Regions from separate parts of the Chryseobacterium turcicum genome, predicted to be linked through region 2. Evidence: riboswitches for the same ligand, from Rfam matches in the RefSeq annotation. Region 2 holds a riboswitch; the other holds the start of a gene.
What was found. Region 2 has a riboswitch for thiamine pyrophosphate ahead of thiS (sulfur carrier protein ThiS). Riboswitches for the same ligand answer to the same signal wherever they lie in the genome.
Positions count from the first base shown of each region.

Region 1 (4,389 bases), 1.5 Mb from region 2:
GAACCGGGAGACATATATGCTTCAAAAATCTTTTCAACTTTAGATATTTTATAGCCCGTTTCTTCTACAGTTTCTCTTTTAATGCAATCTTCGGGATTATCGTTGTCTAATAAACCGGCACAAGCTTCAATCAGCATTCCCGTAGAATTTCCATTGATGTAAGTGGGAAGGCGAAATTGTCTCGTTAAAATCACATTTTTGGAGGTTGTATTATATAGCAAAATAACAGCTCCGTTTCCTCTGTCATACGCTTCTCTGCTTTGGGTTTCGGTCTCTCCGTTTTCTTTTTTAATATTGAAAGTCACTTTCTTTAAAGTGTACCAGTTCTCAGATAAAATCTCTGTTTTTTCAATATTTACCTTTGTCTCTCGCATTCTATATTTTTATTATATTCTCGCTAATTATGCAGATTTAGAAGATTAAAAAATCAGCTTAATCCGTAAAATCAGCGAGATAAACTGTTTTAAATTTCATTATTTTTCAGCAAATCCTCCAAAGTCATTTTCAAATCAGGAAATTGAAACTCAAAACCTGCTTTCTCTATTTTCTCTGATGAAGCTCTAGAACCTTCCAGCAAAGCGTCTGCCAATTCTCCAAATATCAATTTTAAAATAAATGATGGGACATTCGGCATCAACAAAGACTTCTTTAAAACCTTCGCAATTAACTTCGTTAAATTTTCATTGGTTGTATGTTGTGGAGACGAAGCATTATAAGCACCATCAATTTCATGATTTTTTAAAACGAACTCATAAATCCCACAAATATCATCCACATGAATCCATGGCATATATTGTTTTCCGCTTCCGATGGGTGAGCCAATCCCGAATTGTATTGGGGGCATCATTTTTGCCAATGCGCCGTCATTTTTATCAAGAACAACGGCAGTTCTTATTTTTACCACTCTTTCTGCGATATTTTGTTCTTTAAATTCATCAGCCGCTTTCTCCCAAACCACGACAACTTCACTCAGAAAATCATTTCCGGAAGCATCATTTTCAGTGAAAATTTTATCGGTTGTTTTGGTTCCGTAAAAATTAATTCCGGAAGCTGAAATAAAAGATTTGAGCTTTATGTTTTTCTTTTTTAAAGTATTTAAAATCAATTTTGCCGAATTTACCCTACTTGAAATCAGTTCTTTTTTTCGGTCTTGTGTCCAACGTTTTTCAGAAATATTGGCTCCTGCAAGATGAATAATATGGCTTACGTTTTCGAATGCTTGCTCATCTATCGTATTATTTTCAAGATTCCATTCAAACTCATTTTCGGCTTTCTTTTTTCTGGTTAAGAAGCGTACTGTATAGTCTTTTTCAATTTTTTTTGAAAGCTCCCTTGCAATTGCTCCGCTTGCACCGGTAATTAATACAATTTCTTTCATCTATTTTTTAGATTATTTTTTTTAATACCTGCTATTTTTTAACCGCAAAAGCAACAAAAGATTTTATGACGGAATAAGTTATTCAAAAGCTAACAAAAAATAACGTAAACTTTTATATTTTGGAAACTTTTGAATTTCTATTTTTCAATCATTTCTTTTGATTCTTTTGCGGTTAAAATTATATTTTTAATTTTTTTATCACGTATCAAAACTAATTTTTTACGATTAAAACGTAATCTTCTTCCAGTATTTTATAACCTTGGTCGTACACAAACATGTATTCCGAACCGTTTTTATATACTTTTATGTTGGTGAAATAATTAAAATCAAAACCTAAGCCATCCAATTTTGACTTTGTAATTTTGGTTTTTCCTTCGATATTGATTTCACTCAGAATGCGATAATTTTTACGGAGTTTATTATTTACATTCCGCATCAGATTGCTCGAATCTTTATTCTGATTATTGTTGTAAGCATTTCTGCAAGAGTCGTTACAGAATTTTTTGTCGGACCTTCCGATAATTTTTTCTCCGCATTCAATACATTCCATGATAATTAATTTTTCAAATGATGTTTGTGTTTTTTCTTTAGCAATTTTATAAATCTGCTGTGAGTAGGGTAGCTTCTGTTTTTAGTCATATTGTTAAAAACCAAAGCGACTAAAAGTAAGATAAGACAACCCGACAGAACAGGTGAAAGTACGTACCAATATCCTAATTCAGGAATTTTTCCTGTGGAACTGACTGCAATTAAAGCTGTTGCGCCTCCCGGTGGATGAAGAGTTTTTGTGTATTGCATGGCAACAATAGAAAAAGCAACGGCAAGAGGTGCAGAGATCCAGATAATATCGGGAACAATTTTAAAAACAGTAACTCCGATTAATGCAGAAATAACATGACCTCCAACAAAATTTCTCGGCTGAGCGAGCGGACTTTGAATGGCTCCATAAATCAAAACACAAGAGGCTCCGAATGAACCGATTAAGAAAATATTTTCCTGTTTAAATAAATATTGGGACTGCAGGAAAGCAATCACTCCAATTCCAACAAATGCTCCTAAAAAAGACCAAAAATGTTCTTTATAATCAATAAGAGTTTCTTTATAAATAACATATTTTGAAACTCTGAGCGTTCTTTTGAAAGTTTTTTTCACGATAAATTTATTTGAAGGTGAAAGATACAACATATCCGTTTGTAAGCGGTTGTGATTTAACTGCAAAAGAAACTATAGAATTATTTGGCTTTAAAGAATGCGTGAATTTTAAACGCAATGTTCGCAAGATTAATTTATATAAAATGAAAACATTTTCCGTTCGCAAGGACACTTCGTTCAGCAAAGGTAAATTGCGTTTTTCGCTGAGTGGAACGCCTTTGCGGACGGAAAAATATCCTCAAACAATTTAAAAAAAATCTTTGCGCTCATTGCGTTAAATAAATAATTATGTTTAAATCAATATATAAAATCTCTTTTACAGTTTGAAAACAAAAGATTTTTATTTTCCAAAAAAAAGTCTCACATTTGCGGCATTAATGGGGTGCTGCATATTGCGGCTGAGATGATACCCGGGAAGTTTTTCCACACCTGATTCGGATAATGCCGACGTAGGGATTTTTATAATTTATCATCTCATCATTTAATTTATATAAGTTAATTTGATGCAGGACTTTTTACAACATACCACCTGGCAAGAATGGTTGGGTGTCTTCTTCTCAGTATTTCAGGTTTTATTAGCCCGAAAAAACAATTCAAACAATTATCTTTTTGGGATTGCCGGAATTTCACTTTCGCTTTATGTAATGTTTTATGCAAAGCTTTATGCAGAATTTACTTTAAATCTTTACTATTTGGTAATGAGTATCTACGGATTACTTTATTGGAAGTTTGGAAAAAGAAAATCTGAAACCGTTATTTCCGAAACGACGAATCAGGAAAAATTAATCACTGCAGGAATTGTGGTTGGAACTTTCAGTCTTTTCTGGGTTTTTCTTACCCATTTTACCGATTCTGATGTTCCGATTTTGGATTCCTTAGTGAGTGCTTTTGCTTGGGCAGGAATGTGGTTGATGGCTCGAAGAAAAATTGAAAACTGGATTTTACTGAATATGAGCAACATTATTGCAATTCCGTTGTTGATTCATAAAGGTCTTTATTTGTACGCAGCTTTGACGGTTTTCTTATTTATCGTTGCTATTTCAGGGTATTTGGAATGGCGGAAAAATATTAAATCTAAATTGGTTTCTGTAACTTAATCAGGTTGATGTTTAATTTTTTAACGCAAAGTTTTAATTTTATTAGCGTGGTTTTTTAAGGAGCAAAGATGGTGACAAGTCGCTTGATGAAGCTTGAAAACGGGGAGCTTAAAATTAATTTTATGAATGTCCGTAATTAATAACAACTTAATTTTTAAAAGTTTGTTTATCATTTCGCAGAATCTAAACTGATTTGTTTTCAGTGTGTTGAGATTCCTCTGGAATGACAAAACGACTGCTGATTTTAGCGTTATGCTTAAAGGCTGACATTCACTTAATTTAAATTCTGTATGATTGGCTTCTGATTTTTTTCAATCAGTTTTTTTAATTCTCGCAGATTGTACAGATTTAGCAGATTAAAAACAGCAGAAATTAATCTGCTAAATCAGCAAAATCTGCGAGATGAATTATTTTCATTTAAATTTAAACAAACTCTAAGAGTTTTAAAATATGTTTACACCTCAAGAATTAAGAGAAAAAATGCATGGAGCCTCTGAAGTTCCACATGAGATTATTAATCAAATTCATCAGAAAAGATTGCTTCAGATTTGGGTTCCTAAACTATATGGCGGATTGGGGTTGCGTTTAAATCAAGGGTTGAAAATTCTTTTTGATTGGTCAAAAATAGATGGGAGTTTAGGCTGGATGTTCACTTTATGTGCGGGAGCCAATTTTTTCTCCAGAAACTTAAAACCTAAACTCGCAAAAGAGCTTTTTGCGGATGCTAAAACCTGTTTCGGAGGAAGCGGAATGATTGGTGGA
Region 1 covers NZ_JAJNAY010000001.1:1,935,095-1,939,483, forward strand. Annotated here, with positions in the region: gene nudK (GDP-mannose pyrophosphatase NudK) at 1-374, opposite strand, end outside; gene LO744_RS08755 (TIGR01777 family oxidoreductase) at 464-1,378, opposite strand; gene LO744_RS08760 (DUF2116 family Zn-ribbon domain-containing protein) at 1,590-1,931, opposite strand; gene LO744_RS08765 (HPP family protein) at 1,934-2,530, opposite strand; gene LO744_RS08770 (hypothetical protein) at 2,548-2,781, shown strand; TPP riboswitch at 2,899-3,003, shown strand; gene pnuC (nicotinamide riboside transporter PnuC) at 3,031-3,627, shown strand; gene LO744_RS08780 (acyl-CoA dehydrogenase family protein) at 4,078-4,389, shown strand, end outside.
Region 1: linked by a shared signal. The riboswitch ahead of pnuC (nicotinamide riboside transporter PnuC) and the one ahead of thiS (sulfur carrier protein ThiS) in region 2 are both predicted to bind thiamine pyrophosphate.

Region 2 (4,389 bases):
TATTTTCTGAATAAAATTCGTCATTTCATCTTCATTAATAAATGGTTTTCTCAAGTGAAGCAAATCCAAACCTTCCTGAAACAGTTTATTGATAATCTCTGTTTCATTTTCAACTAATTCTTCAGGAGTAATTACAATAATCATATATAAATTTCTTTACCTTTTTCGATGAATTCCTGAGATTTGCCAAACATTCCTTTTTCTGCAGATTCACGGATTTCCTGTGTAATTTTCATTGAACAGAATTTTGGTCCACACATCGAACAGAAATGCGCAACTTTTGCTCCATCTGCAGGAAGCGTTTCATCATGATAAGATCTTGCGGTATCCGGATCCAATGAAAGATTAAACTGATCTTCCCATCGGAATTCAAATCTTGCCTTACTCAAAGCGTTGTCTCTGTATTGTGAGCCGGGATGGCCTTTCGCCAAATCTGCTGCATGAGCCGCTAATTTATAAGTAATCACTCCAACTTTTACATCATCTTTATTGGGAAGCCCTAAATGTTCTTTCGGAGTCACATAACACAACATCGCACAACCGAACCAGCCAATCATCGCCGCTCCAATTCCGGAAGTAATGTGGTCGTAACCTGGTGCAATATCGGTCGTTAAAGGACCTAAAGTATAAAACGGCGCTTCATCACACACTTCCAATTGCTTATCCATGTTTTCTTTAATCATATGCATCGGAACGTGACCAGGACCTTCTACCATTACCTGAACATTATGTTTCCAGGCAATTTTTGTCAATTCACCTAAAGTTTCCAATTCTGCAAACTGAGCTTCATCATTCGCATCAGCAATAGAACCCGGACGAAGACCGTCGCCTAAAGAAAAAGCAACGTCATATTTTTTCATAATTTCGCAGATTTCTTCAAAATGAGTGTACAAAAAGTTTTCTTTATGATGAAAAAGACACCATTTTGCCATAATAGAACCACCTCTCGAGACAATTCCCGTCACACGTTTTGCGGTTAGATGAATATACCTCAACAAAACTCCGGCGTGAATCGTGAAATATGAAACCCCTTGTTCTGCCTGTTCAATCAAAGTATCTTTAAAAATCTCCCAAGTTAAATCTTCGGCAACTCCTTTCACTTTTTCCAAAGCCTGATAAATGGGGACTGTACCAATCGGAACCGGGCTGTTTCTGATGATCCATTCACGGGTTTCATGAATGTTTTTTCCGGTTGACAAATCCATAATCGTGTCGGCTCCCCATCTGCAAGCCCAAACAGCTTTCTCAACTTCTTCTTCGATGCTCGATGAAACCGCACTATTTCCGATATTGGCATTGATTTTAACTAAAAAATTTCGTCCGATAATCATCGGTTCGCTTTCGGGGTGATTGATATTATTGGGAATAATTGCTCTTCCCGCCGCAATTTCGTCTCTTACAAATTCGGGAGTGATTTTAGTTTTAGGCGTTTTAGCTCCGAAACTATTTCCCTGATGTTGAAAAGCCATGTCTTTTGAAACAGTATCTAATTGCTCGATTCTTTGGTTTTCTCTAATGGCAATATATTCCATTTCGGCGGTGATAATCCCCTGTTTGGCATAATACAATTGCGTAACCTCTTTCCCTTCTTTAGAAACTTTCGGTTGGTGATTATACGAAAAACGCAGTTCATTTAATTTTGAATTGGCAAGACGAGCTTTTCCGTATTCTGAAGTAATTCCATCTAAAACATCTACATCATTTCTATCCAAAATCCACTGTTCTCTGATTCTTGGAAGTCCTTTTTCAATATCGATTTCAGAATTTTCGTCGGTGTAAAGTCCTGATGTATCGTAGACTGTAACTGGTGGATTGTGTTCTAAAGTTCCGTTCGTAAGTTTTGTCGGACTTAAATGTATTTCGCGCATCGCTACATTAATTGGGTGAATTTTCCCTTCAACATAGACTTTTTTTGAGTTCGGAAACGGCGAACGTGTGATTTTATGAGCCATAAAAATATTTTTTAACCGCCTTGTGTAGCAGTGATAATTAAAATTGAATCTTTGTTGTTGAGAATAGTTTCCGCCCAGAATGACTGCGGAATTATGCGATTGTTGAGCGCTACGGCAATACCTTTTTTCTTTTCAGGTAATTCCATAGCGATAAGTGCTTCCAGCGTTTTGGGAAGTACATCAAAATTTCTTAGTGTGTGATTGATTGTGAGCTCCATTCCTAAATTTTTAAATACACTTTAGGAATGCCCATCATTGTACAATAGAATGTACAGCAAAGTCATCTCACTTTTTCCTACGCTAGTATGATCTAGAAATCAGGTTCAAAGGGTAAAGTCTCAGCCTGTTTTGTCAACAGACACCCCTAAAGTTCGGAGCGAAGGTAATTATTTTTTTGAAATGTGCAAAATTTTTTGAAAAAGATGGAAGTTGGATGATGGAGGCTGGAAGTTTTAAATATTTGAAAATATTGTTTTTTTTATCTCGTTGATTTTAGAGATTACGCAGATGTCTTTTTATTTTATATTGGAAAGATTCGAGTTGAAATCCTTATAAAATGACAAATTTTGTACTTGATTTTCAGATATTTAAACAAATCACTTCCAATCTAGCCCCGATTGCAACGGCATCCTTTTGGGTTGCGGCGGAGCGAAGCGGAGGCGTAACCCAAAAGATAGAGTGAAAAGCGGGAAAAAGCTCTTAAAAAGTGGAAAAGTAAAACTGAACTTTACATTTGTAAGAAAATAAAAATGGAAATCAGATTGTCTCTAATTTCCATTTTATAACTTATTTTTATTTAATATTTATTCTTCGCAAGCTCTCCAAATCGCATCATTCTGCGGAACCGGAGCTACAATCGTTACCGGTTCTTTTGTAACCGGATGAATAAACTGAAGTTTTCTTGCATGAAGATTGATACCTCCATCAGGATTTGAACGGGGTGCACCGTATTTTAAGTCACCTTTAATCGGAATTCCAGTTTTTGATAACTGTGCTCTGATTTGATGATGTCTTCCGGTTTCCAAATCAATTTCCAAAAGAAGATAATTATCTAAAGTTTTGATAACATTGTAGGTAAGAATTGCCTCTTTTGCACCTTCAGTCACTTTTGTAAAGACAATCGCTTTATTATTTTTTTCGTTCTTCTGCAAATAATGAACTAATTTTTGAGTTTGAGGAATCATTTCTTTCGCTACAACTGCCCAATACGTCTTCTCAATTTCTCGGTTTTTAACCATCTGAGTCAATCTCGAAAGTGCTTTTGAGGTTTTAGCATAAATTACTAAACCAGAAGTTGGTCGGTCGATACGATGTACCAAGCCTAAAAACACATTTCCGGGTTTATTATCTCTTTTTTTTATAAAGTTTTTAATTAAATCCAGCAAAGGTTCATCACCTGTTTTGTCGCCCTGCACAAGCTGACCGACTTTTTTGTTGATGACTAAGAGATGGTTGTCTTCAAAAACAATCTGTTCTTCCATATTCAAATTAACGGTTCTGTGACCTGCTTATAAAAGAAATCACCACTCCTCCTAAAAGGCCGATTGTTTTTATTACGTTAAGGCTTGAATCAATGGGTAAAAATGCTCCGATAACACACAAACCAGCTGCTGCATACATAGGATAAACAAATTTAGGATTGGTCAATGTCAACATTCTTCCCTGAACAACAAAGCTTATTCCTATTAAAATATAAAATAACCTTGCCGATAGAAAATAATTAATATTATCTGGGAAAAGTTTAAACCATCCTACTGCTAAACAAATAATTGCTAAAATAGAGATGACACCTTGTACTGCTTGTAAATTATTTTTCATTAATAGCTTTCATTTTGGTTAGGAAAATCAGAACCTTTCACGTCTTTCACGTATTGAGAAACGGCTCCTGTAATTTCTGTGTATAAATCGAGGTATCTTCTTAAGAATTTTGGAGAGAAACCTTTATTCATTCCCACCATATCATGATATACCAAAACCTGCCCGTCACAATGAGGCCCTGCTCCGATTCCGATTGTTGGAATTGAGATACTTTCAGTTACTCTTTTAGCTAAATCTGCTGGAATTTTTTCAAGAACAACTCCAAAACAGCCTAATTCTTCAAGCAATTTTGCATCGTTGATTAGTTTTTCAGCTTCAGCTTCTTCTTTAGCTCTTACTTTATAGGTTCCAAACTGATAAATAGACTGCGGCGTTAATCCCAAATGTCCCATAATAGGAATTCCGGCATTGATGATTTTTTTAATCGATTTTGAAATCTCTTTTCCCCCTTCAATTTTAATTGCGTGAGCACCACCTTCTTTCATCATTCTAACAGCAGATTCTAAGGCGATATCAGGGTTACTTTGATACGTTCCGAAAGGAAGATCTGCAATTACCAATGCTCTCTCTACTCCTCTTACCACACTTTGAGTATGATAAATCATTTGATCTAACGTAA
Region 2 covers NZ_JAJNAY010000001.1:451,997-456,385, reverse strand. Annotated here, with positions in the region: gene LO744_RS02245 (thiamine phosphate synthase) at 1-144, opposite strand, end outside; gene thiC (phosphomethylpyrimidine synthase ThiC) at 141-1,952, opposite strand; gene thiS (sulfur carrier protein ThiS) at 1,964-2,170, opposite strand; TPP riboswitch at 2,228-2,328, opposite strand; gene LO744_RS02230 (RluA family pseudouridine synthase) at 2,756-3,433, opposite strand; gene LO744_RS02225 (hypothetical protein) at 3,441-3,770, opposite strand; gene panB (3-methyl-2-oxobutanoate hydroxymethyltransferase) at 3,770-4,389, opposite strand, start outside.